DNA from 3 places in the Nonomuraea sp. NPDC005692 genome. Region 1 is predicted to be linked to each of the others. Evidence: riboswitches for the same ligand, from Rfam matches in the RefSeq annotation. Region 1 holds a riboswitch; each other region holds the start of a gene.
The links. Region 1 has a riboswitch for cyclic di-AMP ahead of ABZ459_RS35045 (CHAP domain-containing protein). Riboswitches for the same ligand answer to the same signal wherever they lie in the genome.
Positions count from the first base shown of each region.

Region 2: linked by a shared signal. The riboswitch ahead of ABZ459_RS12455 (CHAP domain-containing protein) and the one ahead of ABZ459_RS35045 (CHAP domain-containing protein) in region 1 are both predicted to bind cyclic di-AMP.
Region 3: linked by a shared signal. The riboswitch ahead of ABZ459_RS26525 (NlpC/P60 family protein) and the one ahead of ABZ459_RS35045 (CHAP domain-containing protein) in region 1 are both predicted to bind cyclic di-AMP.

Region 1 is NZ_JBEXYU010000022.1:159,738-170,064, reverse strand. It holds gene ABZ459_RS35080 (hypothetical protein) at 1-796, opposite strand, end outside; gene ABZ459_RS35075 (hypothetical protein) at 796-1,299, opposite strand; gene ABZ459_RS35070 (cupin domain-containing protein) at 1,482-1,895, opposite strand; gene ABZ459_RS35065 (phosphoenolpyruvate hydrolase family protein) at 1,912-2,727, opposite strand; gene ABZ459_RS35060 (Tm-1-like ATP-binding domain-containing protein) at 2,727-3,950, opposite strand; gene ABZ459_RS35055 (nuclear transport factor 2 family protein) at 3,961-4,458, opposite strand; gene ABZ459_RS35050 (TetR/AcrR family transcriptional regulator) at 4,556-5,104, shown strand; gene ABZ459_RS35045 (CHAP domain-containing protein) at 5,157-5,870, opposite strand; cyclic di-AMP (ydaO/yuaA leader) riboswitch at 5,884-6,022, opposite strand; gene ABZ459_RS35040 (luciferase family protein) at 6,284-6,631, opposite strand; gene ABZ459_RS35035 (glycosyl hydrolase family 18 protein) at 6,874-8,832, shown strand; gene ABZ459_RS35030 (PP2C family protein-serine/threonine phosphatase) at 8,993-10,036, shown strand; gene ABZ459_RS35025 (chitinase C-terminal domain-containing protein) at 10,157-10,327, shown strand, end outside.
Region 2 is NZ_JBEXYU010000004.1:393,351-403,677, reverse strand. It holds gene ABZ459_RS12470 (ABC transporter permease subunit) at 1-81, shown strand, start outside; gene ABZ459_RS12465 (ATP-binding cassette domain-containing protein) at 68-1,492, shown strand; gene ABZ459_RS12460 (ACT domain-containing protein) at 1,985-2,404, opposite strand; gene ABZ459_RS12455 (CHAP domain-containing protein) at 3,453-4,121, opposite strand; cyclic di-AMP (ydaO/yuaA leader) riboswitch at 4,135-4,288, opposite strand; gene ABZ459_RS12450 (hypothetical protein) at 5,004-5,441, shown strand; gene ABZ459_RS12445 (TetR/AcrR family transcriptional regulator) at 5,517-6,119, opposite strand; gene ABZ459_RS12440 (MFS transporter) at 6,210-7,622, shown strand; gene ABZ459_RS12435 (GNAT family N-acetyltransferase) at 7,723-8,115, shown strand; gene ABZ459_RS12430 (acyl-CoA dehydrogenase family protein) at 8,191-9,399, opposite strand; gene ABZ459_RS12425 (MCE family protein) at 9,540-10,327, shown strand, end outside.
Region 3 is NZ_JBEXYU010000013.1:164,243-174,569, forward strand. It holds gene ABZ459_RS26505 (Lsr2 family protein) at 800-1,132, opposite strand; gene ABZ459_RS26510 (RDD family protein) at 1,658-2,146, opposite strand; gene ABZ459_RS26515 (RDD family protein) at 2,253-3,854, opposite strand; gene ABZ459_RS26520 (amino-acid N-acetyltransferase) at 3,940-4,509, opposite strand; cyclic di-AMP (ydaO/yuaA leader) riboswitch at 4,797-4,948, shown strand; gene ABZ459_RS26525 (NlpC/P60 family protein) at 4,955-5,998, shown strand; gene ABZ459_RS26530 (LuxR C-terminal-related transcriptional regulator) at 6,025-6,237, opposite strand; gene ABZ459_RS26535 (cytochrome P450) at 6,516-7,619, shown strand; gene ABZ459_RS26540 (helix-turn-helix domain-containing protein) at 7,609-8,007, opposite strand; gene ABZ459_RS26545 (NADP-dependent oxidoreductase) at 8,088-9,017, shown strand; gene lysX (bifunctional lysylphosphatidylglycerol synthetase/lysine--tRNA ligase LysX) at 9,074-10,327, opposite strand, start outside.

The DNA of each region.
Region 1 (10,327 bases):
TACGCACCAGCCGCGTCTGGCCGCCGGCCTCCTCCAGGACGCCGTGCACCTGCACCCGGACGACCGTGGCGTGCTCGTGCACGTCGGCGCCGAGGATCAGCAGCCGCCCCGACACCGGCTCGGGCACGCCGTGCCACGGGCCTGACTGGGCGAGCAGCAGCCCGCGCGTCCACAGGTCGGCCCACCGCCTGAGCGGCAGCCGGTCCATGGTCGCCACCGGGGACGAGGCCCGCAGCTCGGTCGCCAGGCCGTCGAGCAGCACGGCGAGCCCGCGCAGCTCGGGCACCGCGAGCAGCGCCTCGATCGCCTGGTCGGCGCCGGAGACGAGGTCGTCGTCGACGCCCCGCCAGCCGGTGATCGCCAGCTCCCGCAACCACACCCGGCACCCGGCCAGCAGGTTCTCCGGCACGCCGCCCACGGACGCCGCCCCTGTTGTGGCGTCCGTGGCGGCGGCCGGCGGCCAGGGTGCGCGGCTGCGGCCCAGAGCCTGGTCGAGACGGGCGAGCAGGGCGTCGTGCACCGCGCCGAACAGCGCGGCCCGCCCGCCGGCCAGCGCCGCCAGATGCTCGTCGGCGACCGACCCCGCGGTCACCTTCTCCACCGCCTCGCCCAGCCGGTCGCCGAGCGGCGAGCCCGCGAGCGCGCCGGCCAGCGCCGCCAGCGCCGCGGCGGGCTCTTCCGCGACCCGGGCGAACCCGTGCCCGAGCGCGCCGTCGAACCCCGTGGCGAGCGCGAGCGCCTCCTCGACCCCGGCCGGCCCGTCGCCGGCCAGCTCCCCGAGCTGTACGTCGAGCATCAGCCCACCTCTCCCGTCTCGGGCCCCATCGCCGGGAACCAGTGGAGCTCGGCCAGCGGCTCGGTGCTGTCGGGCACCTCCAGGTAGGCCAGATGGCGCAGGAACCGGCTGAACACCACGGCCGCCGGGGTGCGCTGGGGAGTGCCGTTCAGCGCGCTCATCAGGTGGCCGCCCTCGGGCACCTCGACGCGCAGGTAGCGGGCCACCCGGTCGAGGCCGTACTGGAGCACGGCCTCGTCGGCCAGCATGCGGATGTGCTTGCACGCGTAGCCGTGCAACGCGCCGCACGGGCGGTTGTTGTTGGTGCTGCAGCTCAGGTCGTGGGTGCCGGCGGCGATCGACGAGACGTAGACCCGCTCGATGTCGGACCCGCTCGACACGACCCCCTGCAACCTGCCGTCAGCCAGCTCGACGAAGGGCACCTTCGCCAGCTTGCGCGGCTGGACCGGCGGCACCACCCGCACGACGCTGCGCTGCTCCCACGCGGTTTCGTCCGCGTCCAAGGTCTCGACCTCCAGTCTGACGGCATGCTCGCGCCGACAGCCAACTCCGATGGGCTTGATCAACAGACCCGGAAATCTACCGGAGGCCACCGACAGACCGGACGTGAACGATCATTCACATGGAGGTCGAGCGGGCCGGAGGCCGTGCGCGGGCTCGTACCCCGCGCACGGCGCCCCGCCGCTCAGGACGTGACGGCCGTCCAGGTCGGGTGGTCGCCGGGGCCGAGCTCCACGAAACCGGGCAGCTCGCGCAGCGCCAGCTCGGCCCCGCCCGGCGTGTACGTCGCGATGATCCGCAGCGGCCGCCATCCGGTGTTGAAGGTGGAGTGCAGCGTGCCCTTGGGGATGTAGATCGCCTCACCGGCCCTGACCGGGAACTCCGGGTCGTCGCCGACGGTCTGCCGCCCCTCGCCCTCGATGACGTAGAGGACCTCGTCGGAGTCGGGGTGCAGGTGGCGTTCGTGGCCCTTGTTCGGGTTGATGATGACCTCGCCGAACGTGGAGGAGGCGCCCGGCACGGCGTCGGGCGTCACGTGCCATTTGATGGCCCCCCAGTCGAAGAGCATCGTGGGAAGGGCGTCCGGTCGTCGGTGCATGGCGGGTTCCTCCTGGTCAGAGCTGCTTGAAGGCGCGGACCTGTGCGGCGATGGCCCGCTCGGCGGGCAGGCGTTCCATCGAGGACGCGCCGAAGAACCCGGCGACGCCGACCGTGCGCTGCTGGATGTGGCGCACGTCGTCGGGCTCGGCGATGGGACCGCCGTGGCACAGCACGATGACGTCGGGGTTGACGGCGACGGCGGCGTCGCGCATCTCCTGGATGCGTACGGCCGCCTCGTCGAGGCCGATCGCGGTGACGGCGCCGATGCTGCCCTTGGTGGTCAGGCCCATGTGCGGGACGAGGATGTCGGCGCCCGCCCGCGCCATGGCCGTGGCCTGCTCGGGGGTGAACACGTAGGGGGCGGTGAGCAGGTCGCGCTCGGCGGCCAGCCTGATCATCTCCACCTCCAGGTCGAAGCCCATGCCGGTCTCCTCCAGGTTCGCCCGGAAGACACCGTCGATCAGGCCGACCGTCGGGAAGTTCTGGACGCCGGTGAAGCCCATGTCCTTCAGCTCGTCGAGGAAGCGCGGCATCAGCCGGAACGGGTCGGTGCCGCACACCCCGGCCAGCACCGGCGTGTCCTTGACGACCGGCAGGACCTCCCCCGCCATCTCCACGACGATCGCGTTGGCGTCGCCGTACGGCATCAGGCCGGCGAGCGAGCCGCGGCCGGCCATCCGGAACCGCCCGGAGTTGTAGATGATGAGCAGATCGACCCCGCCCGCCTCGGCGGACTTGGCCGACAGCCCGGTGCCCGCGCCGCCGCCGATGATCAGCCGGCCCGCCTCCCGCTCGGCGCGCAACCTCCGCAGTGCCTCGTCGCGACGCATCAGGCCCCCTTCTCGATCAGCCGGTGCAGCCGGTCGGCGGCCGCGACGGCGAACTCCGCGTTGTTGATGTCCTGGTCGCTCCGCACGACCTCGACGGCGCTGCCCGCGACGGCCGCGAGCACGGCGTCGAAGCAGGCCGCGTCGGCCGCCGGGTCGTGGAACGGGCCGCCCTCGACGTCGACGGCCGAGACGCCGCCGCGCGGCACGAACAGCGTGACCGGCCCCGACGCGCGGGCCAGCCGCTCGCCGATCGCCCGCCCGATCTCGGCGTTCTCGGCGGGAGTGGTGCGCATGAGCGTCACCGTCGGGTTGTGGACCAGGAGCTGCCGTGACCGGAAACGTTCCGGCACGGTCTCCATCGGGCCGAAGTTGACCATGTCGACCGCGCCCAGGCTGACGACCTGCGGGATTCCGGCCCGCCCCGCGGCGGTCAGGCGGTCGGGGCCCGCCGACAACACGCCGCCGACGAGCTCGTCGGCCAGCTCGGTGGTGGTCAGGTCGAGCACCCCGGCGAAGTGGCCGCCGGCCGCCAGCGCCTCCATGGCCCGGCCGCCCGAGCCGGTGGCGTGGAAGACCAGCACCTCGTAGCCCAGGGACTCCAGGCGGGCCCGCGCGGCGTCGACGGCGGGCGTGGTGACGCCGAACATCGTGGCCGCGACCAGTGGTTTGTCCTCCCCGGACGGCTCGGCGCCGGCGTCGTAGGAGGCGGCCATCGCGCTGATCGCGGCGGCGGCGTTGGTCAGGATGCGGCGGGAGACGGAGTTGACGCCCGCGACGTCGACGACGCTGTACATGAGCGTCACGTCGGTCTCCCCGACGTAGGCCGAGACGTCGCCGCTGACCATGGTCGAGACGAGCAGTTTGGGCAGGCCGACGGGCAGCGCCCGCATGACGGCGGCGGCGATGGAGGAGCCGCCGCTGCCGCCGAGCGCGAGCACGCCACTCAGCTCGCCGCGGGCGTGCAGGTCCTTGGCCAGGGCCGTGGCCCCGGCCGCCATCGCCGCCAGCGCGGCGCCGCGGTCGCCCGCGCTCCTGAGCCGGTCGAGGCCGGTGCCCGCGGCCCGCGCCACGGCCTCGGCGGGGACGTCGGCGGTCAGCTCCGGGGTGCCCATGACGCCGGTGTCCATGAGGACGACGCCCTGCCCGGCCCGGATGATCAGGTCGCGGACGAGGGCGTACTCCTCCCCCTTGGTGTCGAGGGTGCCCAGCAGCAGAACCGCCATGTCAGACCTCCTACGATCGGCCTTCCGACCTTACCCCGGCGATCTCCGCGTGGCGGATGCCGAGGACGTCCACGTCGTGCTCGGACAGCGGGCGGGAGCCGAAGATGCGGCGTTCCTCCTCGGTGATGGCGACGTCGTTGATGCTGGCCTCCCGGCGGCGCATCAGCCCCGACTCGTCGAACTCCCACTGCTCGTTGCCGTAGCTGCGCCACCACTGGCCGGCGGCGTCGCGGGACTCGTACTGGAAACGGACGGCGATGCGGTCGCCGGTGAACGCCCACAGCTCCTTGCGCAGGGCGTAGTTCAGCTCGCGGTCCCACTTGCGGCGCAGGAACCCGGCGATCTCGGCGCGGCCGGTGACGAACTCGCCGCGGTTGCGCCACACGGAGTCCTCGGTGTAGGCGAGCGCGACGCGCTCGGGGTCGCGGGTGTTCCAGGCGTCCTCGGCGGCCTGGACCTTGATCCGGGCGGTCTCCTCGGTGAACGGCGGAACGGGCGGGCGTGTCATGAGATGTCCTCTCCGATCGAGAGAACGGTCGTTCTCCCGGGTTGTGCGATAGCGTAGAGAACGATCGTTCTCCGCGGCAAGCACCTGGAGGGGTGTCATGGATCACGAACAGCGGTTGCTGGACGCCGCGGGCGACCTCTTCTACCGCCGCGGGGTGCAGGCGGTCGGCATGGACGAGATCCGGGCCGCCTCCGGCGTCTCGCTGAAACGCCTCTACCAGTGCTTCCCGTCGAAGGAGGCGCTGGTCGTGGCCTACCTGCGGCGGCGCGACGAACGCTGGATGACCTCGCTCACCGCGTACGTGGCCGACGCCGGCGACCGCATCCCGGCGGTCTTCGCGTGGCTGGAACGCTGGTTCACCGAGGACGACTTCCGCGGCTGCGGGTTCGCCAACGCCTTCGCCGAGCTGGGCGCCGGTTCGGCGGACGTCCGTACCGCGGTGCGCGAGCACAAGGAGCGCCTGCGCGCCTACCTGCGCTCGCTCGCCGAGGAGGCCGGAGCGGGCGATCCCGGCCTGCTCGCCGAGCAGTTGCTCACCCTGATCGACGGCGCCACGGTGACCGCGATGATCTCGCAGCAGCCGGGCGCGGCCCGCTCGGCCGGGCAGGCCGCGACGACCCTGGTCCACCGGCACCGGCGGCCCTGAACGCGAAAAGAGCGCACCCCCCGCAGGGAGTGCGCTCTTTCGCGTCGCAGGATCAGGCGGCGTACGACGGGTAGCCGTAGCCGACGACCTGGGAGGTCGGGCGGACACGCTGCTCGACCTTGCCGTTGCCGGTGTTGCCCTCGATCGTGGAGATCGTGCCGTCGCCGTTGTCCTTGACGACGAAGCCGACGTGCTGGATGTCGTTCAGGCTCTTGCTGCCGCTCCAGGAGAAGAAGACGACGGCGCCCGGCTTGGCCTCGGTGCCCCAGCGGTCGTTGGCGGCGAACCACTTGGCGTGGCTCACGGTGTAGGCGTCCCAGCCGACCTGCGGGCGGGCGCCGGTCTGCTCGCCGACCCAGGAGACGAACATCGAGCACCAGGGGGCGTTCAGGTACATGGCGCGGTTGCCGCCGTCACGCGCGGCGGTCTCGGCGGCGCGCTGCGAGTCGGCGTACCACTTCTGGAACTTGGTGCCGCCGCCGTTGGCGTCCTCGGAGGTGCCGACCTGGGCGCGGGCCGTCGCCAGCACCTGGGCGGCGGTGACGTTGACCTTGCCCTTGGCGCTCTCGTCGGCGGCGCGGTTCTGCGCGACGTGCGGCTGGGCGGCCACGCCGGCGACCTTGGCGGTCTGGGTGGCGGTGTGGGCGGTGGTGGTGTCGGCGTTCACTGCCGCGTGCGTGCCGAGCACGCCGGCGACGGCGGTCGCGCCGAGGGCGATCTTGGCGAGGTCGAGCTTGTAGGCACGGTGAAGACGGTGCTTGGCCATGAGGGTGTTACTCCTTGCGCTTCCGTGCCGCTTGCCGGGTTAGCTGACGGGTTCGGGCGGGAAGCTGCCCTACGGCACCACGGCGCCGATTCACCCCATTGGACACATGGGTCCCCGGTTCCGCGCACAGGCGGATTCAGCGGTCTCTTGGTCAGGCGAAAGGGCTGACGCATCGTCTTCCCGGGCCCGGGAAAGGGCCTGAAGGTATATGTGCGACGCCCGGATGCGGAGATGTCCGCATCGACTCTGTACAACACGGGTCGAGCTTGGGTAATTCCCAGGCAATGCCATCCCTACCTGGGACGACTCCCCGTTTGGCTGTGTACAACCAAGCTACCCGGCGAGTAATTCCCAGGCAAATGGCGGCATTGAATTCGACGGTGCGTGGGAGAAACGCTACGCACCGAATCGGTTCACGCCACGTGCGCCTTTATCGCCACGCTCGTGAGGGCCAGCAACAATTCCAGATCGGGCTCCGCGTCGACCTGCACGGCGACCCAGGCGCGGTCGCGGCAGGCATGGACCTGGTCGCACTCCCGCAGGTACGGCTCCAGGCGGCCGATGGCGGGGGCGGTGAGCCGTACGTGGATCTCGTCCCGGCCGGCCAGGCGCAGGATCTCGGTTCCGTGTACGGCGAAGGCGACCTGCTGACCGGTGCCGCTGACGTTCAGCGACGGCCAGGACCGTAACTCCGCGACCGCGCGGACCACGTAGGGCCCGCGTCGCGTGGGCGTCCGCCGCCAGGCGGAGATTCCTGCCACGCTCCAATGCTGAGCCACGGCTCACCCCGCCGTCAGCCCCCGTTCCTGAACCGTTATCCCGTCGTGAACGGGCGCGTCCGGGGTCTGACCGGCACGATTACGGACACCTGACCGATGAGTATTGACGCTCCCCCAGGCAGAGGCTACCGTCGATTCACAACTTAAAGGAAACTTTCCTAATAGTTTCCCCAGAAGTCTCCCATCCCACTCCCCACACACCCCCCAACGGATGTCGGAGCGACATGAAACACACCATTCTGAGCAAGGTCCTGGCGGGAATGGCGGCATTGGCCCTGCCCCTCACCGCGGCCGTGGCCGCCCCAGCGCTCGCCTCCGCCAGCACGGTGGCGTACGCGGCGGCCTGGGCCCCGTGGACCGCCTACACGGCGGGCACGGTCGTCACCTACAACGGCGTCGACTACGTCTGCCTCCAGGCGCACACCTCCCAGCCCGGCTGGGAGCCGCCGAACGTGGCGGCGCTGTGGAAGGTCTCCGGTGGCGGCGGCAGCGACACGACCGCGCCGTCGGTGCCGGGCAACCTGCGCTCGACCGGCGTCACGGACACGAGCGTGGCCCTGGCCTGGAACGCCTCCACCGACAACGTGGCCGTGACCGGCTACGAGGTCTACCGCGGCGGCACTTTGGTCACCACCGTCACGGGCACCACGTACAACGACACCGGCCTCACCGCGAACACGGCCTACAGCTACACCGTGCGCGCGCGTGACGCGGCCGGCAACCGCTCGGCCAACAGCAACCAGATCTCCGCGACGACCACCGGCGGCGGTGGCGGCGACGACAAGACCCCGCCGTCGGTCCCCGGCAACCTGCGCTCGACCGGCGTCAGCAACAGCAGCGTCTCGCTGGCCTGGAACGCCTCCACCGACAACGTGGCGGTCACCGGCTACGAGATCTACCGCGGCGGCACCCTGGTCACCACCGTCACGGGCACCTCGCACACCGACACCGGCCTCAGCGCCAACACGTCGTACAACTACACCGTGCGCGCGCGTGACGCGGCGGGCAACCGCTCGGCCGACAGCAACCAGATCACCGCGACCACCACGGGCGGCGGCGGTGGCGGCGGCAACAAGGTGCTGGGCTACTTCGTCCAGTGGGGCATCTACCAGCGCGGCTACCACGTCAAGAACATCGACACCAGCGGCTCGGCGGCCAAGCTGACCCACATCAACTACGCGTTCGGCAACGTGCAGAACGGGCAGTGCACGATCGGCGACAGCTACGCCGACTACGACCGCTTCTACCAGGCGGGCGAGAGCGTCGACGGCGTCGCCGACACCTGGGACAACGGCGCGCTGCGCGGCAACTTCAACCAGCTGCGCAAGTTGAAGAAGAAGTACCCCAACCTGAAGGTGCTCTTCTCCTTCGGCGGCTGGACCTGGTCCGGCGGCTTCGGCCAGGCGGCGCAGAACCCGACGGCCTTCGCCGACTCCTGCTACAAGCTGGTGGAGGACCCCCGCTGGGCCGACGTCTTCGACGGCATCGACATCGACTGGGAGTACCCGAACGCCTGCGGCCTGACCTGTGACACCAGCGGCGCGGCGGCGTTCAAGAACGTGATGTCGGCGCTGCGCTCGCGCTTCGGCGCGAACAACCTCGTCACCGCGGCCATCACCGCCGACGGCAACGACGGCGGCAAGATCGACGCGGCCGACTACGGCGGCGCCGCCCAGTACGTCGACTGGTACAACGTCATGACGTACGACTTCTTCGGCGGCTGGGACGCGCAGGGCCCGACCGCCCCGCACTCGCCGCTCACCACCTGGGACAAGATCCCGGTCCCCGGCTTCTACACCGACAACGCCATCCAGAAGCTCAAGAGCAAGGGCGTCCCGGCCGCCAAGCTGCTGCTCGGCATCGGCTTCTACGGCCGCGGCTGGACCGGCGTGACCCAGGCCGCGCCCGGCGGCACGGCGACGGGCCCGGCGCCCGGCACGTACGAGCAGGGCATCGAGGACTACAAGGTCATCAAGACCCGCTGCCCGTCCACCGGCACGGTCGCGGGCACGGCCTACGCCTACTGCGGCAACCAGTGGTGGAGCTACGACACGCCGAGCACCATCGGCGGCAAGATGAGCTACTCGAAGAACCAGGGCCTCGGCGGCGCGTTCTTCTGGGAGCTCAGCGGTGACACCACCAACGCCGAACTCCTCACGGCCATGAAGAACGGCCTCGGGTAAGTTCGCACGTCAGGGCCGGTCCCGGGTTCCGGGGCCGGCCCTTCGCCGTCTCCGGCGCGCCGGAGGACGGAACGCGGACGCCTTGGGAGAAGCTGGTCACCGGGGGTGAACGACGATTCTCTGGGGTGGCGGGCACAGGCGGCCCTTCTTCACGACACCGGTGTTCCTGGTCGGCCTGATCGGGATCACGGCGCTGGTGGTCGGGCTGGACAGGTTCACCGGCGGGGGCGCGGAGCTCGTGCCGGTGCTGATCTTCCTGCCCGCGATCGTGTCGGGGCTGGGCTCGGTGTGGCAGACGGCGGTCGCGTCGGTGTGGGTGCTGGCGGTGGTCTCGGCCTCGGTCGCCTATCTGGGCGGCAACCTGCGGACGAACCTGGAGGTCTCCGGCTTCACCGCGGCGTTCGGGCTGATGAGCGTGGTCGGCGCGAGCTACCGGATCCAGCGCGAGGAGGAGGTCCGCCGGTTGCGCTCGGCCGCCGCGGCGTTGCAGCGGCAGCTCGTCAGGCCGCTGCCGCTGCGCTCGCTCGACGTGGTCGTGGACGGCCTCTACCAGCCCATCGAGGAGGACACGATGGTGGGCGGCGACATGTACGAGGTGGCGCCGTCGCCGTACGGGACCCGGGTGATGATCGCCGACGTGCAGGGCAAGGGGCTGCCCGCGATCGGCGCCGCGCTGGCCGTGCTGGGCGCCTTCCGGGAGGCGGCCTACCGCGAGATCAGCCTCATGGGCGTGGCCGACGCCCTGGAGGACGCCGTGATCAGGCACAACAGGTTCGCCGCGCACACCGGGGAGCCCGAGCGCTTCGTCACCGCGCTGCTGCTGGACATCGGCCCGGAGCTGGAGGTGGACGCGGTCAACTGCGGGCACATCGCGCCGTACCTGATCCACGGCGGGAACGCCGGGCAGCTCTGGCTCGGCGAGCCGGAGGTGCCGCTCGGCCTGGCCGGGCTGGCGGGCGAGCCGCGCCACGGCGCGCGTTTCGCCTTCCCGCGAGGGGCCTCGCTGCTGCTGTGCACCGACGGCGTGACCGAGGCCCGCGACCGCGACGGCTCCTTCTACCCGCTGGAGCAGCGGCTGCGCTCCTGGGCCCGCGACCCGCCGGCCAGGACCGTCGAGGCCCTGGCCGCCGACCTGAACACCTTCACGCACGGCGCCCCGCGCGACGACATCGCGGTGCTCATCCTGCGCCGGACCGGATCGTGACCCGCCCGAGCGCCCGAACGGCAACTATTAAGAAAGTTTCCTAACAGAGAGCATTGACGGCCCTGGTCACCAGGCTTACCTTCCGATCAACCCCCCAGTCATGCCCCATCGGAGGTGGCCTTGAAGCCCACACGCCTACGCGCGGCACTGGCCGCGTGCGGCACCTCACTGGTCCTCATCGCCGGAGCCCTGGCCGGTACGGCCACCGCCGCGGCCGACAACGCCGCCTGCCGCCCGGACGGCCTCTACCAGACCCCCGGCGTGGACGTCCCCTACTGCCTGGCCTACGAC
Region 2 (10,327 bases), on a different contig from region 1:
CTGATGATCGTCATGCTCGCCGTCGGGCTGAATCTCACTGTGGACCGCGTACTGAAGAGGGCCGAACATGCTCCACGTTGACGATCTGACGGTCACCGTGTCCGGACGGACCCTGGTGGACGGGGTCAGCTTCACCCTTCCGGCCGCGAGGACACTGGCCCTGGTCGGCGCGTCCGGCAGCGGCAAGACCACCACCGCGCTCGCCCTGCTCGGCGAACACCCGCCCGGTGCCCGCGTCACCGGCCGCATCACCGTGGCGGGACACCCCGTCACCGCCGTCCAGCCTCCGCCGCCCGGAACCGTCGGATTCATCCCGCAACACCCCGCGACCGTGCTCAACCCGGTGCTGCGCATCGGCACCGTGCTCCGCCAGATCGCGGCCCGCCACGGCACCGCCGTGCCCGAGGCCCTGCGCAAGGCGCGCCTCCCGTACGACCGGGCCTTCCTGCGACGCTTCCCGCACCAGTTGTCCGGCGGGCAGCAACAGCGGCTCGTCCTGGCACATGCCCTGCTGGCAGACCCTTCCGTGATCGTCGCCGACGAACCCACCACCGGCCAGGACGCCGTCACCCGGGCCGAGGTCGCCGCCGAACTGTCCGGGCTCGGCGTCGCCCTCGTCCTGCTCAGCCACGACCTCGAACTGGTACGGGAACTGGCCGACCAGGTCGTCGTGCTCAAGGACGGCCGCGTCGTCGAGTCCGGCCCCACCGTCCTGGACCTCCCGCGTACCGAGTACGCCAAGGCCCTGGTCACCGCGCGCCCCCGCGAGCCCGAGCCCCGCGCGGAACCGGTCGCCCTCCTGGAGATCGAAGATCTCGGCGCCGGGATCCTGCGCGGGGTGACCCTCGACGTCACCCGAGGCGAGCGCCTGGCCGTCGTCGGCCGCTCAGGCAGCGGAAAGACGACACTCGGCCGCTGCATCGCCGGCCTGCGCCCCTGGTCCTCCGGGGCCGTCCGCCTGGCCGGACGCCCCCTGCCCCGACGGCGGGACCGCACCGACCTGGCCCGCGTCCAGTACGTCTTCCAGAACGCCCTGACCTCGTTCGACCCCCACCGGACCATCGTGGACCAGGTCGCCAGAACCGCCGTACGCCTGCGCGCCCGGCCCGTACCCGCCGCCCGAGAAGAGGCCGCCGAGACCCTCGCCACGCTCGGACTGGACCACGACACCGCCCGGCGACGCCCCCACGCACTGTCCGGCGGCCAACTCCAGCGCGCCGCCCTGGCCCGCGCCCTGCTCGCCCGCCCCGACATACTGATCTGCGACGAGATCACCTCCGGCCTCGACCCCGTCACCCAGGCCGAGGTGCTCGACCTGCTCACCGCCCTCGACGTGACCCTGATCGTCATCAGCCACGACCTTCCCTTGGCCGCGCGGATCGCCGACCGCGTCGCGGTCATCCACGACGGCCGCCTGATCGCACACGGCTCCGCCGCCCAGACGCTGCGCCGCCCCGCCGGCCGAGTGCTCCTCCCCACCTCGGACCAGTGAGACACTCCCCGACGCGGCGTCCTCGGGATGCGCCCGAATCCGCACGGAGAACGCCTCTGACGGCGGTCAAGCCATTCCCGGGGACCGGACAGAATCAGGGCTTCTAGTGGGGCGGGACTACCTGGCGGTCAGGGCCACGCTCGGGAGGAGGACACCTACTCGGCCCTGAACTCCCAAAGCTATGGCGAGTCGCCACAACCCCGCGTTCGGCCCCTCAGAGCGCTGCTCTACTGATCGTCGACGTGCGGGACCGATGGCGGCTCGCCGCAGCCATGGGAGTCCCAGGCCCACTCGGCCGTCGCCGGGCGGGGCGTCGTAGGGGGCCGGGATCGGGTGCATCTTGGCGATGCAGTCGAGGTCCTTCGAGGACTTCCAGGTCGTGGTCGCTGGCGAGCCCCTCACTTTTCGGTGGGTCGCCGCCCGCCGACTGCAGCCGCCGGACCCTTCGGCGCCCTCCCGCACCGGCGGGCGGCCCGGCAACTGGCCGCGGAATCACCGCCCCGCTCTGGTGCCGTGACCGGAATGTGCACCGGCTTCGCCGTCCTGGCTGTCCACCTGGTGCCCTGCTTCCTCAAGGACGGTGATGGCCTGCTGTTTCCTCAACTCGGGAACCAGGACCAGGTCGGCATGGAAAGTCGAGGCTACGAAGACCGGGATCGCCGCCTCCGCCAGCGGCTTGACGATCGCGGACAACATTCCGGGAATGTCCAAGCCATGTGCTGTGGCGCCTCCGTAGAAGGCGATCCACTGTTCCGCCATGTCCCCATCTCTGGCCTCACGGACCACGGTCAGCCCTTCCGGAGCGCGGACGAGCACGAGCCAATCGTCCTCGGGCGGCCCTTCATGCGGCAGGTGCTCGACGGCGAATGCGGAAGACATGATGCGCAGATGCTGGGCGGTGGATGCGTTCATGAACATGTGTCTACCAGGCGCCCATCTCGTCGCACGCCCCGCCCGCCGCGACCGAGAAAGCGCAGCGCCAGGTACCGCACACCGGCATCACCACACCACGCAGTTTTGACTAACGTCTATCCTGACGAGCGTCTAACCAGCATGAGATCGTTAGCGGGCGGCTTCATCGGCGACCTGGCAGAGGCCTTCGCGCCGCTTGCCGCCGGAGGCTGCTGCGGAGCCCCCGCCACCTCCGTCTCTCCGGCCAGTGACACGACGGCGGCTTCGGACACCAGGCAGGCGATGCCAGCGACGTCACCAGCACAGCCCACGCCGTGGCCGCCGCCGCCATGCTGGACCAGCCGATCTCGCCAACGCTCATCGGCGCACGCCGCCGGGCCGGCAGCGACACGATCTGGATCCGGGAGAGCCTTGAACCAGCTCGTGTACTCCTCGGCCTTCGCACGCGGCAGGGTCATTCGATTGATCAGGAAAGCGGAAGCCTGGAGCTTCCCTTCTCACAGGAGCCTCGATGCCCTGCCACCTGTGGCATCGCCGCTCGTGACCTGCGTACGCGGCTCTGGAGGCGAGTCTCGACGTGTGGAAGCGCGCCGACCTCCACGCGATGCGGGCGAAGAGCGTCGACCTGACGTCGCTGTTCGTCGAGCTGGCCCAAGAGCACTGCGGCGACCTTCTGGACCTGGCCACTCCCCACATCCAGCCCTGGGCGGCAGCCCGGACTCCTACCGCCATCCGGCTGGTTCGGCCATTGTCGACGCGCTGGCGGACAACGGAGTCATGCCGACGCCTGGCCGCCGACATCCTGCGGTCCGGCTTCGCCAGCTTGTACGTGAGTTCGTGGACGTGCGGCGAGCCGCCGAAGCGCTCTCCGCCGTACTGCGCTGCTTCGAAGTATGAACCGGGCCGACACGGAAGTATGAACCGGGCCGACACGAGAGCGCCGGTCTCACAGCGTTGCTCCCGCGATACGCGAAAGTGGCGCAGGACCTCGCCTGCGCCACTTCCGTTGCCCTCACCATCGCAGCGGAGAGGACTCTTCGGCCTGCTGTCAGGCCTTGTACTGCGGGTAGCCGTACCCGACGACCTGGGACTTGGGTCGGATGCGCTGCTCAACCTTGCCGTTACCGGTGTTGCCCTCGATCGCGGTGATCGTGCCGTCGCCGTTGTCCTGCTTGACCAGGCCCACGTGGTCGATGCTCTCGACGGACTTGTCGTCCCAGGAGTAGAAGACGACGGCGCCCGGCTTGGCCTCGCTCCCCCAGCGCTTGTTGGCCTCGAACCACTTGGCATAGGTCACGGTGTAGGCGTCCCAGCCGACGGTGGACCGGGCACCGGCCTTCTCACCCACCCAAGAGACGAACATCGCGCACCAGGGAGCGTTGGCGTAGGACTGCAGGCTCCCGCCGTCGCGGGCCACGGTCTCCTTCGCCCGCGGCGAGGACATGTACCAGCTGTGGAACGGAGTGCCGCCGCCCGCGGCGTTCTCGGTCACGCCGACCTGCGACTCGGCGATCTTCAGCACCGACTGCGCGCTCACCTGCCCGGCGGTCTTCTGCTCGACGCTGTGCGAGGCGACGGTGTCGGAACGCGCGCCGGACGCCTGATCGGCGAAGACTGGGGCTCCGGCCAGAACCGCACCGGCAGCGACGCTCACTCCGAGGGCGAGACGGGAAAGAGTGGCGGGCGTCAGAACACGGGTGAAGGCGTTGATGGTCATGAAGGGGTATTGCTCCTTGCTTCCATTCCGCCTACCGGGTTAGCTGACGGGTTCGGGCGTGGAAGTGCCCTACGGATGCCCTCGCGGGAGGTGCACCGATTCACCCCAACAGAATGTGGGTCCCCGGTTCCGCGTGCTTCTCTGAGCGGATTCGGCGGCCACGCCGTTCTACGTGTTCACGCAGATCAGACGCGGTCTCGGCAATGGTCGGGACGTACTGTGGCGCGGATGCTCACCGGGCCTACGTCGTAACTGACATTGAAGGTATGTGAATGGCATAGAGCAGTACAAGTCAACTTGGGAGAAACGCTTCGAAAACGCCCACCAGACAGGCGTTTTACCCACCAATTCTTTACCTTGGCACGCCGTCTGACCGCGCCCGAGGTCAGGCGCCGGAGAGAAACGGACAAGAGACGAGCGCCCCAAGGGGCGTTACGGCCGGCGAGACGAGATGGACTCCCGGCACGCCCACGGCGACGAGTCAGACAGGCTCCCCGATAACTCGAACATCTATGTTCAAGTTATCGGAAGGAGAGGGGCACGTGGTACCGCGAGAAGCACTGAGAGAGGGACGAGCGTCGGCAACGGTCGGTTCGCTCGGGGATCCGCAGGGGGTACGTCTGCACCTGCATCGGACGAACCTCCCCGACGGCGTGGCACACCGGGCACAGCAGGCAGCTTCCGACCAGAAGGGGCAGCGCTTCGCCGATGCGGCCTTCCCTCTCCTGGCAGAGAGTCAGGACCGCCACCTGTCGGTCCGTCTCATCCAACGGCACAGAGCACGGTCGGCCAGAACGGTCACACCGGCCACCTCCGGCGACGGACTCACCGTTTCTCACGATGGGTCAGCGTCGCTCCCCGGCCTCTTCCCGGAGCCCCGTCATGCGTAGCGCCATGCCCCTGGGGGACGACACCATCGTCGTACTGCTGCTGGCAGGACTGATCTTCATGGCGGCCCTGGTGCTGGGCGTATGGAAATGCCTGCAGATGATCCGCTCGGAGCACCACAGGGCTCACCCCTATGTGGACATCGCGCATCGTGCCGCCTTGCTGTATTCGTTCGCGACCCTGCTGATCGCCGTCTTCGTCGAGCTGAGCGGCTGGCCGGCGGCAGTTGATCTCGTCGCGGCGGGAGTCGTCGTGGTGTTCTTCGTCGCGGCGATCGTGAGCTACGCCCTTCACGGCTGGCGCCGGGACACCAACAATCAGTTCCGCCATCCCGTCCGCGGCACAACGGCGTTCATGACGGCGCTCATCGTGGGCGAAATCGGCGGCTTCACTGTTCTGCTCGCCGGCTTCGTGCAAGCACAACTGCTCTGAACCTCGTCCACGAGGTCAGACGCCCGGACGCGGGCAAGCAACTGCGCTACCGCCAACTGCAGTGAGTCCGCCGCCTCACCCCGAAGCCGGGCTCCCACCCCAGGCGGCCAGCGCCGATTGGATGGACTTCGTGACCGTGTCTGCGGCATCGTCACGGGCCAGGCGTCCTTGGCGCACCTCGTTCGCCGCGCCGTGCAGGATGTAGTGGGTGAGGCTGACCAACCAGGTGGCGGGCAGGTCGGTACGGAAGACGCCTTGATCCTGGCCACGGTGGATGAGTTCAGCCATGCGCTGGGCGGGTTCAGCGTGCAGGTCCCGGATCCGCCCCGCGGGAAGGACTCCTTCGGCCGCGGCCAGCAGGGCCGCTGATTCGGCCACCAATTCCCAGCTGGACGCCAGCAGGCGGCCCATGGCTTCGCGCGCGTCGCCTGCCAGGTCGACGGAGGCCAGGAGCTCGTCACCGTCTCGCAGCGCCTCGACAAGTGCCGCCTCGATGAGGTCGGCCCGGGTCCGGAAATGTCCGTACAGGGTCATCCGCCCGACGCCGGCAGCCCGGGCGATGTCATCGGTGGTCGCATGCGGGTCCGAACGCATCAGTTCGCGGGCCGCGGACACGATGCGGGCGATGCTGCGCTCGGCGTCGACACGGCGCCTGGAGCGGGCAGGAGGTGCAGCCATGCCCCCAGCCTATCTCGTATGTCCATATACGGCTTATAGTGACCAGCAGAACTCGTATATGGACATACGAGATATCCGCTGGAGGATTTGATGACCCAACCCGCAGTGCAGCAGGCAGTGCTCCACGAGCCGCTCCCAGCCCGGTGGCGCATCCTCGGCTTCCTCGGCGTGGCCCAGCTCATGCTGATCCTCGACGTCACCGTCGTCGCCATAGCGCTGCCTCACATGGAGACGGACCTCGCCCTCAGTCGCGAGGCCCTGACCTGGACGGTCAGCGCCTACACGCTCACCTTCGGCGGCCTCATGCTGCTCGGCGGCCGCATCACGGACCTGCTGGGCGCCAAGCGGATCGTGATCACCGGCCTGTTGCTGTTCACCGTCGCATCGCTGGTCGCAGGGTTGTCCGGGTCGGCGGGCATGCTGCTCGCCGGTCGTGTGGCCCAGGGCGTCGGGGCCGCGCTGCTGTCGCCCGCGGCGCTGTCGCTGGTGGTCGCCCTGTTCGACGGAGAGGAGCGGAACAAGGCCCTGGGCGTCTGGTCCGCGCTCGGCGGCGGCGGTGCCGCGCTCGGCGTTCTCCTCGGCGGCCTGCTCACCGCCGGTCCCGGATGGTCGTGGGTGTTCCACGTCAACGTGCCCATCGGCCTGGTGATCGCTGTGGTCCTCGCCGCACTCCTCCCGGCGCGTACGCCTTCGCCCGCTTCCCGGCCCCGGCTCGACCTACTTGGTGCGATCTTAGTGACGTCCGCCAGCGCGTCGTTGATCTACGCCCTCATCGCCGCCGGCGAGCGGGGGTGGCTCAGCTCCCTCACCGGGTGGCTCGTGCTCGCGGCTGCCGTGGGCTACGTGCTGTTCGTGCTGTGGCAGAGGCGGGCGCGCTCGCCCCTGATGGACGTGCGACTGCTCGCCCGGCGCCCCGTGGCGGTCGGGGCCTTCCTCATCCTGATGGCCACGGCACTGATGATCGCGGTGTTCTTCCTTGGAACCTTCTACTTCCAGCACGCTCTGGGCTACGGCGCGCTGCAGGCCGGGCTGCTGTTCCTGCCGGTCGTGCTGGCGACGATGCTCGGCGCCAACCTGACCGGACGCCTGCTCGGCCGGTGGGGCGGGCGCGCCCTGGCCGTCGCGGGCCTGGCGGTCGCGGCGATCGGCATGGCCGTACCGGCCTTCTCGACGAACGTCGTCAGCGTCGTGGCGGGCGTGGCCGTCGCGGCGGCGGGCACCGGCGCGATGTTCGTCATCGCCTCGGCGACCGCGCTCGGTCAAGTGGCGCCCCACGAGGCCGGGATCGCCTCCGGCATCGTGAGCACCTTCCACGAGTTCGGCGCATCCATCGGAGCCGCCGTCATCTCAAGCGTCGCGGCCGCGAGCCTGGCCGGGACCACGTTGAACGGCTTCACCAGCGGATTCACCGTGGCCGCGATCGCCTCAGCGGTCGGCGCGGTCGTCGCAGCGTCGGTAACGCCCGGCCGCCCGTCACCTACGGTGCAAGCCGGCTCCCAGTGAGCGGGAACCGCCTGGCTGCCGGCGCTACGGCGGCTCCGCAACACGCCTGCGACGCCGGCAACTCCCCCACCCACGACGCACGCCCGAAGACGCCGCCGTCGTGCACGACCTCATCCGCGGTCTGGCCGAACACCAAGGCCAGGCCTCGGCCATCACCGTAGGCGTCGAGGATCTGGAGCGGATGCTCGCCCGCCCGGAGATCACCTACCTGATCGCCGAGCGCAGCGGCCGGGCCATCGGCTACGTCTCCTGGCTGGAGCGCATCAGCTTCTGGTCCGGCCAGGACCACCTCGCCCTGGACGACCTGTACGTGACCGGCGCCGAACGCGGCAACGGCGTGGGCGAACGGCTGATGCAAGCCGCGGCCGAAGCCGCCGACGGCAAGGTGATCCGCTGGGAGGTGACCGAAGCCAACGTCGCTGCGCAACGCTTCTACACCCGCGTCGGCGCGACCCTCACCTCCAAGAAGATCTGTCGCTGGCAACCGAAGTGACCCCTACTTCACCGCACATCGCGCTGGCCTGCAGCCCGATACCTTCGACGCCCACGAAGGCCGAAACAGACATCCTCAGCGGACCTGCAGGCCGGTGACGGCGCGGCCGATGATGAGGCGCTGGATCTCCGACGTCCCCTCGAAAATGGTGTAGATCTTGGCGTCGCGGTGGAAGCGTTCCACCGGGTGTTCCCGGGTGTAGCCGGCGCCGCCGAGGATCTGGATCGCCTGCTCGGTCACCCACACCGCCGTCTCGCCCGCCACCAGCTTCGACATCGACCCCTCGGCCTGCTCGAACGGCCTGCCGTTGCGGGCCATCCAGGCCGCCCGCCAGGTCAGCAGGCGGGCCACGTCGACGCGGGTCGCCATGTCGGCGAGCAGGAACGCGATCGCCTGGTTGTCGCCGATCCTGCGGCCGAACTGCTCGCGCTCGCGGGCGTAGTCCCTGGCGTACTCGAAGCCCGCGCGGGCGATGCCGACGGCCATCGCCGCGACCGACGGGCGGGTGGTCTCGAACGTGCGCATCGCGGCCTGCTCGCCGGCGCGTTCGCCGTTGCGGACCCTGGCCAGGCGGGCGTCCAGCTTCTCCTTGCCGCCCAGCAGGCACGAGCCCGGCACGCGCACGTCCTCCAGGATCACCTCTGCGGTGTGCGAGGCGCGGATGCCGTGCTTGCGGAACTTCTGCCCCATCGACAGGCCGGGCGTGCCGGGCGGGACGACGAAGCTGGCCTGCCCGCGGGTGCCCAGGGACGGGTCCACCGAGGCGACGACCACGTGCACGTCGGCGATGCCGCCGTTCGTGGCCCAGGTCTTGACGCCGTTCAGCACCCAGTCGCCGTTGTCGTGGACGGCACGGGTGCGGATGGCGCCGATGTCGGAGCCGGCGTCGGGCTCGGAGGCGCAGAAGGCGCCCAGCTTGACGTCGTTCTCCGTGCCGAACATCTGGGGCAGCCACTCCCCCAGCTGTTCCGGGGTGCCGTTCGCGGACAGCGCGGCGGCGGCCAGGCCGGTGCCGACGATGGACAGGCCGATGCCGGCGTCCCCCCAGAAGATCTCCTCGAACGCCACCGGCAGGGCCAGGCCGCTCTGCTCGAACCATTGGGTGGCGAAGAAGTCCAGCGAGTACAGGCCGATCTTGGCGGCCTCCTGGATCACGGGCCAGGGGGTTTCCTCGCGTTCGTCCCATTCTGCGCCCGCGGGGCGGATCACGTCGCGGGCGAACGCGTGGACCCAGTCACGTACCTCGGTCACGTCGTCACTGAGCTCCGGACAGAACCCGGTCATCGTGTCCACTCCCTGGCCGTTCCATTGTTACCGTCGGTAACACCCTACCGGCGAGTAGGGCTTGGCCGGAAGGTGCGACGGTCCGGCGACTCACGGTAATGTTCTGGTCACCGTTCGCCCATGTCGATCGAGGAAGGCCGATGGACCGCCGGCTCGCCGCACTTCTCGCCGTCCTCGCGCTGGCGGCGGCGTATCTGCTGCTCAGGCCGGTCGCGGGCGTCCGCGCCGTCGCCTACTTCGACGCCGCCGTGGGGCTGTACCCGGGTTCCGACGTGCGCGTACTCGGGGTGCGGGTCGGGCGGGTCACCGCGGTCAGCCCGGCGGGCGCCCAGGTCCGGGTGGAGCTGGCGCTCGACGCCGGGCGCAAGGTCCCGGCCGGCGCGCAGGCGGTCATCGTGGCGCGGTCGCTGATCGCCGACCGGTTCGTGCAGCTCACACCGCCGTACCGGGGCGGGCCCGTGCTCCAGGACGGCGGCACGCTGGGCCGGACGCGCTCGCCGGTGGAGATCGACGAGGCGTTACGCGGCTACGACCAGCTCGCCGCGGCCCTCGCCCCACCGGTTTCGCCCCCACGGCCCGGTTCCTCTCGGCCAGGGTCGGGTGGGGTGGCGGCGGACGAGCGTGGGGCGCTGGCGCGGTTGTTGCGGGTCTCGGCGGGGACGTTCGGCGGGCAGGGCGAGACGGTGGGGGCCACCGTGCGAGGTCTGTCCGACGCGGCTTCCGTGCTGGCCGGCGACGGCGACGACCTGGCGCAGACCGTCCGCGACCTGGCCACGATCACCGGGGCGATGGCCCGCGACGACGCGCGGATCCGGGCGTTCATGAAGGACCTGGCGGGCGTGTCGGCGCAGCTCGACGGCGAGCGCGAGGAACTGCGCGCGGTGCTGGGCCAGCTGTCCTCCACGCTCACGCAGGTCGCCGACTTCGT
Region 3 (10,327 bases), on a different contig from region 1:
GTCGGACGCCGGGGCGAAGCCGGCCTTGGGGTGCCTGCCGGCCACGCATCTCCGATGCCCGCGCCCGTATCTGTTACGTAATCATCGTATGTGCTGCTCCAAACCGCGTCCAAGCGCGGACGCTACGCCCTGAGCACAACTCGGCACGCAACGCGCGTCGCACCTATTCCCCATCGGGTCAGCCGGGTTACCGATCGCCGGTGCGCACGGGGTCCCGCGACGGGACAATGCGCGGCACACGGGAGAGGCCGCCGGTTTTCCATCGCGCCCCACCAGCCGCACGCCCGCGTTTTGCCGGTCATCCGCGGCCCTGCCCGCCGAGTGGCCCGAACAAGCCCCAACAAGCCCGGAGAACCCCGCGCAAGACCGTAAGAAGGGTGAAGTGACCGGTGCCGGGAAGAGGGCTTGCGACAGCGCTTCGGGAAGGGCCGGCTGCCCGATTGTGTGGCGGAGCGTCACCGCTTTGCGCGTACGCCGCAGGATCGGGACGGGGAAAGTTGCGGCGGGTGACGGCATTGGCCCGTTCCGGCCGGAGGTGACGACGAAGGCGAGCGAGCCCGGCGGCCCGGAAATTGACACGGACGCCGCCCGCAAAGCCCGGCACGTTCCACTCCCGCGCGGCGCCTTGTACGGCGGCACAGGTGAGCAATACGCCCACATTTGGGCGAATTAGAAGATCAACAAGTGGTCGGGGGATTCACGAACTCCCCATAAAAACGATCATGCGCTTATGGCGCTCGCCGGGGTCCTAGGCGAACGGCATAAGCGCATGGTCAGGAGATGGCTCTCTCGACGAGGCTCAGTGAGCCGCTTCGTACTTCTCCACGACGGTGGAGGCGATCCTGCCGCGCTCGCTGACCGGCAGGCCGTGGGCCTTGGCCCACTGCCGGATCTCCGAGCTCTTCTCGCGGCTCATCGCACGGTTGCCGCCGCGACCACGGCGACGGGCGGACACGGCTCCTGCCCTGCGGGCGTGCTGCACGAAAGGCGTGAGTGCGTCCCTCAGCTTCTTGGCGTTAACGTCGCTGAGGTCAATCTCATAGGAGGAGCCGTCAATAGCGAAGCTGACCGTCTCATTGGCCTCGCCCCCATCGAGGTCATCGATGAGAATCTCCTGGATCTGCTTGGCCATCTACGCAATCCTTTCCCGGAGCATTGTTTCATTCGCTCGCCCAAACATATACCCGGAAAGGCGCGGAGACAATTCAGCGCTACGGGGATTCGGCTGACTGGCAGATCAGTTCTGGTTCTCGGCCTGATCCTGGTGGTTTGCCCGTCGCCCGGCGGCCTCCGATCGCAGCAACTTCACCGCGCCAAAGATGAAGGCACCGCCGACCACGACCGGGGGGATGAGCGCTGACAATACGTCTGTTACGGCTTCCATTCGTCCTCGCCTCCAGGGCTAGCAGGGTTTCGGGGGCGCTAAATACGCATCCCGGCGCGACCTGCGGGACCTGCGGGAGCACGCCGGACGCTCATGACGCCTAGGTGACAACTCACCCGGAACCGACCATAGCCACACACAGTCGCCCTCAGGGAGCAGGGGCACCGACATCCGGCAACCCGGACGTCCCATAGCCTAATGCCAGTCTCTCCAGGCTCCTTACCGGATCAAGGGAAAATTTTGCGAAAAGGCATCTTCCCAGGTGCGGATGCCTCAACGAAGATCTTTTACCACCCGCGTTCCGGCCAGCCTGTCATGCGGCCCGCGCTCCAACGGCTTGTCGATCAGGATGAGCAGCCCGACGCCGAACAGCAGCATTCCGGCCAGCAGATTGACCACCGGAATGCCCATCAGCATGACAGGCCCGGGATAGACCAGGGCGCGTTTCAGCAGGGCGCCACGTGGAAGGTCGTCCGGCGCCAGGCGAATCTTCATGATCGCCTGGCCGAAGGTCCGCCGGCGCAGGCAATGGGCCCGCCAGTCATAGGCCGTATAACACAGGCCGGCCAGGAACCAGGCCAAGAGCCCGGGGAGCCGCCCGCCGAACGCCTCCGCCATCCCGACAGTCCGGAAGGCGCCCCACAGCGCGATGAACAGAATGTAATAGAAGACCCCGAAGACCAGCGCCTCAATGAAGCGGGCGGCGAGGCGTTCCCACCATTCCGCGGGCACGAGGCCCGGCCACGACGGTGTCCCGGCCATATCCCACCTCACGCGGTCGGCGGTCGTACCCCCCATTTTGGTACGCCCCGCACACACAAAACAGAGGCCGGCGGGAAGCCGGCCCCTGTTTTACGCTGACGCGGGATTACTTGATCTTCACGACCACCGTGCCCGCGAACTTGTCCGCGAACGTCTGCTGCAGCGGCTTGTCCCACAGCTGCGAGGCGCCGTTGACCGCGACGCACGCCCAGGCGAGCAGCGGGCCGAGGAACGGGATGACGCTCAGGATGTAGCCGCCCCAGGTGACGCCGGCGCGCTTGATCGCCAGGTCGGAGCCGAGCCCGCCCGGAGGCAGGGCCTGCCCCACCGGGACGACCTTGATCCCCATGACCATCTTGCCGACCGTCTGGCCGTTCATCTTCGTCAGGAAGAACTCGTAGCAGACCCAGACGGCGGTCGTGACGATCGCCGACAGGATGCCGATGACGAAGCCCGACAGGATGCCGGAGGTCGAGCCGGTCGCCGAGTCGTAGCCGATCGCGAACAGGCCCAGGATGAGGCTGACCACGAAGTTCACGACGCCGAGGATGACGCCGTCGATGATCCTCGCGACCAGACGCTGCCACCACTCCGCCAGGGGGGCCGGAGCGCCCGGAGGCTGCACGCCGACGGGCTGACCGTAGGGCTGGCCGTAGCCGGGCTGGCCGTAGGGCTGCGACTGCTGCTGCTGGCCGTAGGCCTGGCCGTACTGCTGCTGGTCGCCGTACTGCTGCTGGGCGTAACCCTGCTGCTGGTCGCCGTACTGCTGCTGGGCGTAGCCGCCCTGCTGGCCGTACTGGGCGTCCTGGCCGTAGCCCTGCTGCTGGCCGTAGTCGGGCTGCGACTGCTGGCCGTAGCCCTGCTGGCCGTACTGGGCCTCCTGGCCGTAACCCTGCTGGGCCTGCTGGCCGTAGCCGGGCTGGGCGTACTGCTGGCCGGAGGACTGCGGCTGCTGGCCGTAGCCCTGCTGGCCCGCGGCCTGCTGGCCGTACTGGGCGTCCTGGCCGTAGCCCTGCTGCTGGCCGTAGTCGGGCTGCGACTGCGGCTGCTGGCCGTACTGAGGTTGCTGGCCGTAGCCCTGCTGGCCCGACGCGGCCTGCTGGCCGTACTGGGCCTCCTGGCCGTAGCCGGGCTGCGTGTACTGCTGGCCCGAGGACTGCGGCTGCTGGCCGTAGCCGGGCTGCTGGCCCGACGCGGGCTGCTGGCCGTAACCCTGCTGGCCGTAGTCGGGCTGCGACTGCTGGCCGTAGCCCTGCTGCCCGTAGCCCTGCTGGCCGGAGGACTGCGGCTGCTGGCCGTAACCCTGCTGGCCCGACGCGGCCTGCTGACCGTACTGGGCCTCCTGACCGTAGCCGGGCTGCGTGTACTGCTGGCCCGAGGACTGCGGCTGCTGGCCGTAGCCCTGCTGCTGGTCATAGCCCTGCTGCTGGCCGTAGCCCTGCTGACCCGAGGCGGCCTGCTGGCCGTACTGGGGCTGCTGGCCGTAGCCCTGCTGCTGACCGTACTGCTGCTGACCGTACTGCTGTTGCTGGCCATAGCCCTGTTGCTGCTGCTGACCGTATGGGGGCTGGCCGAAGGCATCGTCCGCCCGGTAGCCGACCACAGTCACGTCCGGGTCGGGCTCACCGGGCCGACGGCCGTGGTGCTGCCCGTACTCGGGGTTCTCGCCGGAATCGTCCTGTGGGTACGGCGGCTGTCCGGTGCTCACCGTGTCACCTCGCTTCGAGTGCGCATGTGGCACGTGTCAGGACACATGCCTGTGCTGCCCAACGTATCGACATAGGTATCAACAATCACCTTTCCAAGTGGTCAAGGTCCGCGTCACCCGATGTCAGATGCAGCAGCATGCGGGTGTTGCCAAGGGTGTTCGGTTTGACGTGTTCCAGATCAAGGAACTCCGCCACACCCTCGTCGTACGAGGCCAGCAACTCGGCGTAGACCTCGGGTGAGACCGGTGTGCCCTGGATGGGGCGGAAACCGTGCCTCGCGAAGAAGTCGACCTCAAAAGTCAGACAGAATACACGCCGCAGCCCCAGATCCTTCGCCTGCCGGACGAGTGCCGAGACGATCCGCCGCCCGACCCCCAACCCCCGGCACGCGGGATCGACGGCCACCGTACGGACCTCGGCGAGGTCCTCCCAGAGCACGTGGAGCGCGCCGCAGCCGACGACCTCCCCGCTCCGCTCGGCCACCCAGAACTCCTGGACGTCCTCGTACAGCGTGACCGTGGCCTTCTCCAGGAGCCGCGGCCCCGCGCCCGCGTAGGTGTCCACGAGACGCCTGATCGCACGCACGTCGGGCGTGCGCGCACGCCTGACCACGACCGCGGTCTCGGGGACTGCCACTTCGGCCACCTGCTCCATGGCTCTCCAGGGTACAGATCTCATTACGGCTCGGCCCTAAATCCCACGTCTCGGGCATCTCATCACATCCCGTGGTCAGGCGAACACGAGCCGACTTGGAGCTTTCCTCCAGACCTCAGCACCCTGAATGCTGGACAAAAGGTGCAGAAGCCTGCTTCCGTACGGCTACCCACGAGATCACCTTGTGACCCTTCAGTTGTGAAACCTCTACAGACTCGGCAGTTCCGGTTGAGCGTGAACCCGGAGTGCATTAGTGTCCAGCGACGATGTTCTCCGCGTAATGCGCGCGGAAAGACACGCCCAATTCCCGCAAGGGAAGCCGGGGAACCAACGGTGGCGAGCACCTCGCGCCACCACTTGGGGTGAATCCGACCATCTCGGTAGGGCTGCTCCGGCCCGAACCCGTCAGCTAACCCGGCCGGCGTCGATGAGAGGAGCTCGGTTGGTGAAGCGGACGCTCGACCGCTCGGGGAAGTCTGGGGGCAGGCACGCCCGCCCCCAGGAGCAGGCCAGGCGCACACGCCGCCTCGGCGTCATCGGCGTCACCATCGCCGCGATGCTGTTCGCCGTCCCCGTCGGTTCCGCCGCCGCCGACCCGAAGCCGTCGCTCTCCGAACTCGCCGACCAGGTGGAGAAGCTGCACGAAGAGATCGAGACGCTGGCCGAGCAGTACAACGAGCAGCGCGAACGGCTGAAGGCCGCACAGAAGGCCAACGACTCCGCCCAGAAGATCCTGGCCACCAGCGAGTCCGACCTGGCCGCCAGGCGCGCCAGGGCCTCGCTGCTCGCCCAGAACGCCTACATCACCGGCGGCCTGGACAAGGCCCTGGCCTTCGCCCAGTCCGGCGACCCCGAGACCTTCCTCGACCGGGCCGCGACCACGTACGCGCTCGAACAGCAGCAGGGCGAGGAGGTCAACCAGCTCGCCAAGGCCATGGAGGCCGCCGAGCGGGCCAGGGCCGGCGCCAAGACCCGCATCGCCGAGGTCCAGAAGATCGTCACCGATCTCGAGGGCAAGCGCTCGAAGATCACCAAGCTGGTCACCAAGGTCGAGAGCAACCTCTACCGGCGGGCCGTCGGCGAGGCGGGCCGTCCCGGCACCCGCGCCGTACGCGTCAACCTGCCGGTCATCGGCGACGGCAAGGCCGCCCAGGCCGCCAAATGGGCGCTCACCCAGCAGCTCAAGCCGTACGTGTGGGGCGCGGAGGGGCCGCGCTCCTACGACTGCTCCGGCCTGGTGATGGCCGCCTACCAGCGCGTGGGCATCTCGCTCCCCCACTACACCGGCGACCAGTGGACGGCCGGCACGCACATCAGCCGCGACCAGCTGCGCCCCGGCGACCTGGTGTTCTTCTACAGCGACCTGCACCACGTCGGCATCTACATCGGCGGCGGCATGATGGTCCACGCCCCGCAGACGGGTGACGTCGTGCGGGTCGCCTCGATAGACAGGCGGCCGTTCGCCGGCGGCGTGCGCATCGCGGACTGACCGGCGCGGCACTTCGCCGAGCGCCGCTAGATGAGCTGGCGGCGCGCCGCCCATGCCACGGCCTCGATCGCCGTGGCCACGCCGATGCGGTCGCAGATGCCCCTCAGCCTGCGCCGTACGGTCCGTCCGCTGATATCCAGCCGCCTGCCGACCCGATCGACGGTCACCCCCCTGGCCAGCTCGGCCAGTAACGCCAAATCCGCGTGGCTCAGCTCAACGCCTTCTGTGAGCACATCCACCGGGAGCCCTCCCCCCAACAGCAGAACTCGGACCTTTCAGGCGAAGCAAAGCCGCTCGTCTCGGTGAAGGTAAACGCATCGCGGAAAGGTCGTCAAGCGCGACAATCGGCGCCCTTGACCAGTGCTATTGACATGATCGCTTATATGTGACGTACTCCGCATATGTTGGCACGCCGTGGTCCGCTATGAACGGTCCAAACGATCAATTCGGCGGCCCGGTACCGCCCCCGATGAGCGCCACCGACCTGCTGGGTTTTGATCCCTCGGATCCGCAATTTGTGCGCGATCCGTACGTCCGATATCGAGAGCTGCGAGCCGCCGGGCCGATCTTCGCGACGCGCGGCGGGCTGCTCGTCGTGACCACGTACGAGTTGTGCGCGGCCGTGCTGCGCGATCCCGCGTTCGGTCACGGAACGTCCGCGCCCGCGCAGGAAGAGCCAGGTCAGCCCGGCAGGTCGTTCCTGCTCATGGACCCGCCCGATCACACCCGGTTGCGTGCTCTGGTCAGCCGCGCGTTCACGCCGCGCATGGTGGCCCGCCTCAGGCCGCGGATCGAGGTGATCACCGCCGACCTGATCGGGCGGCTGCCGGAGGAGGCGGAGCTGATTTCCGGTTTCGCCCACCCGCTGCCGGTGATGGTGATCAGCGAGATGCTCGGGGTGCCGCCGGAGGACCACGACCGCTTCCGCGGATGGAGCGAGGCCCTTGCCCGCGGACTTGACCCGATGCTGACAGACGCCCTCATGTCGGAAACGGAGCGTTCCAGGAACGAGTTCCGCGACTACTTCCGCCGCCTGATCGCGCAGCGGCGCGAGCGTCCCGGCGAGGACCTCCTGAGCGCCCTCGCACACGTCGAGGAGCTCACCGAGGCCGAGTTGCTGGCGACCTGCGTGCTGCTGCTCGTGGCCGGCCACGAGACCACCGTCAACCTCATCGCGAACGGCGTGCTGAACCTGCTGCGGCACGGCCTGCTGCACCTCGCCGCCGAGCGGCCGAGGGAGGTGGTCGAGGAGGTGCTGCGCTTCGATCCGCCGGTCCAGCTCACCTCCAGGATCGCGCTGGAGGACCGGGAACTGGGCGGGACGCCGGTGCCCGCGGGCTCGGCCGTGCTCGTGCCGATCGGCGCGGCCAATCGCGACCCGGCCGCGTTCGCCGATCCCGACCGGTTCGACCCCGGCCGCGAGCCCGGCCGGCATCTCGCCTTCGGGCTCGGCCTGCACTTCTGCCTGGGGGCGACGCTGGCCAGGATGGAAGGCGAGATCGCGCTGTCGGCGCTGGCCGCGGCGGCGCCGAAGATGGAGGCCGCCGACCCGGCGCCGCCGTACAAGGAGAACGTGGTGCTGCGCGGGCTGGCCCGGCTGCCGGTGCAGCTCAGGCGGTAGCGTCGTAGCGCTCCCTGGCGGCCTCGACGTCCTCGATGTGCTCCTCGGCCCACGCCTTGATGGCGGTGACCAGCGGCATCAGGCTCTGGCCCAGCGGGGTGAGCGCGTAGTCGACGCGCACCGGCACCTGCGGCGTGACCCGGCGCGCCACCAGGCCGTCGCGCTCCAGGCCGCGCAGGGTCTGGGTGAGCATCTTCTGGCTGACCCCCGCGATGTGCCTGGCCAGGTCGCTGTAGCGGCGCTCGCCGGCGGCCAGCGCGCTGAGCACCAGCGTGACCCATTTGTCGCTGAGCCGGTCGAGCAGCTTGCGGGAAGGGCATTCGGCGAAGTAGGCGTCGAAGGCGAGTCTCGCCTGGTCACGCCGCTGGGCCGCTGTCGTGGTCGCCACCGTCTCACTCCTCGCTGTGTGTTACGCACTTCCAGGTGCCTACTTACCGAAAGAGAGTAACTCTTCCTAGGGTCACCGGCATGACGAACATGCGTGCACTCATCGGCGGCTCCGGCGTTCCCCAGCTGGTGTCCGCGCCGCTGCCGACGGCGGGGCCCGGCCAGGTGCGGGTCAAGGTGGCAGCGGCCGGGGTCAACCCCTTCGACCTGGCCGTGGCGTCCGGGGCGCTGGCCTCGTACGGGCTGGCCAGGAAGCTGGACTCGTACGGGATCGGCTTCGACGCCGCGGGGACCGTGGACCAGGTGGGCCCGGGGACCTCCTTCACCGTGGGAGAGGAGGTCGTGGGGCTCTGCGCGCGGCTGGAGCTGCCGTACAAGGCGCAGGCCGAGTACGTCGTGCTGGACGCCCCGGCGGTGGCCCGCGCCCCGCGCGGCGTGAGCCCCGTCCACGCGGCCACGCTGCCGCTGAACGGGCTCACCGCCTGGCAGGCGCTCGACCGGACCGGCGTCGGGCCGGGCGGCACGCTGCTGGTCACGGGGGCGGCGGGGGCCGTCGGGGGGTACCTGGTGGAGCTGGCCGCCGTGCGCGGCGTCAGGGTGGTGGCCGCCGCCGGCGCCGCGGACGAGGAGCTGGTACGCGGCTTCGGGGCGGAGTGGTTCGTCCCCCGCGAGGAGGACCTGGCCGAGGCCGTACGGGCGCGGGTGCCCGGTGGCGTGGACGCCGTCGTGGACGCGGCCGTGCTGGGTCTGCCCGCACTCGACGCCGTGCGGGACGGCGGGGCGTTCGTGGCGCTCGCGTCGGGGGTCGCGCCGGTGGCGCTGCGCGGGACGGACGTGGCCACCGTCCTGTTCCGCTCGGACGCCCGGCAGCTCGCGGAGCTGGTACGCCTGGTCGAGGCCGGACGGCTGACGTTGCGGGTGGCCGGAACCTATCCGCTGGACAGGGCCGTTGACGCGCACGCCCGCCTGGCGGAGGGCGGCCTGCGCGGACGGCTCGTGCTGGTGCCCTGACCGCCCGGACCGCCCGGACCGGCGCCCCACTCTTGCGCGGGGCACCGGACGGCGGCTCAGTGGGTGGGCTTGACCAGCGGGAACAGGATGGTCTCGCGGATGTTCTTGCCGGTGAAGGCCATGATCATCCGGTCGATGCCGGCGCCCATGCCACCCGTGGGCGGCATCGCGTACTCGAGGGCCTGCAGGAAGTCCTCGTCGAGCTGCATCGCCTCGAGGTCGCCGCCCGCGGCCAGCAACGACTGCTCCACCAGCCGGTGGCGCTGGTCGATCGGGTCGTTGAGCTCGGAGTAGGCGGTGCCGAGCTCGGTGCCGAACCCGATCAGGTCCCACTTCTCGGTCAGCAGCGGGTTGTCGCGGTGGAGACGGGCCAGCGGCGAGGTCTCCAGCGGGTAGTCCATGACGAACGTCGGCTGCACGAGCGTGTGCTCGACCAGCTCCTCGAAGAGCTCCTGGACGAGCTTGCCCGACCCCCACTTGGCGTCCCAGTGGACCTCGCGGCGGTCGGCGATCTTCCGCAGCTCCTCAAGGGTGGTCTCGGTGGTGATCTCCTCGCCCACGGCGTCGGACACCAGGTCGTAGAGCCGGATCCGCGGCCACTTCTCCAGGCCGAGGTCGATCTCGACGCCGTCGTGCACGACCACGGTGGTGTCCAGGGCGGCCACGACGGCCTTCTGGTACATCCGCTGCGTCAGGTCGGCCATGTCGTTGTAGTCGAGGTAGGTGCCGTAGGCCTCGAGCATGGTGAACTCGGGGTTGTGCGTGGAGTCGGCGCCCTCGTTGCGGAAGTTGCGGTTGATCTCGAAGACCTTCTCGATACCGCCGACCACCAGCCGCTTGAGGTAGAGCTCGATCGCGATGCGGAGGTAGAGCTCCATGTCGTAGGCGTTGATGTGGGTGCGGAACGGCCGGGCCGTCGCGCCGCCGTGGATGGGCTGCAACATCGGGGTCTCGACCTCGAGGTAGCCCTCCTCGTGCCAGAAGTCGCGCACCGCGCGCACGGTCGCGCTGCGCACCCGCGCCATCTTCCTGGCCTCGTCGTTGACGATGAGGTCGACGTAGCGCTGGCGCACCCGCGCCTCGGGGTCGGTGAGGCCGACGTGCTTCTCCGGCAGCGGGCGCAGGCACTTGGCGGTGATCTGCCAGCTGTCGGCGAGGATCGACAGCTCGCCGCGGCGCGAGGTGATGACCTCGCCGGTCACGCCGACGTGGTCGCCCAGGTCGACGTCGCGCTTCCAGGCCGCCAGCGACTCCTCGCCGACCTTGTCGAGCGAGATCATGACCTGCAGGTCGGCGCCGCCGTCGCGGAG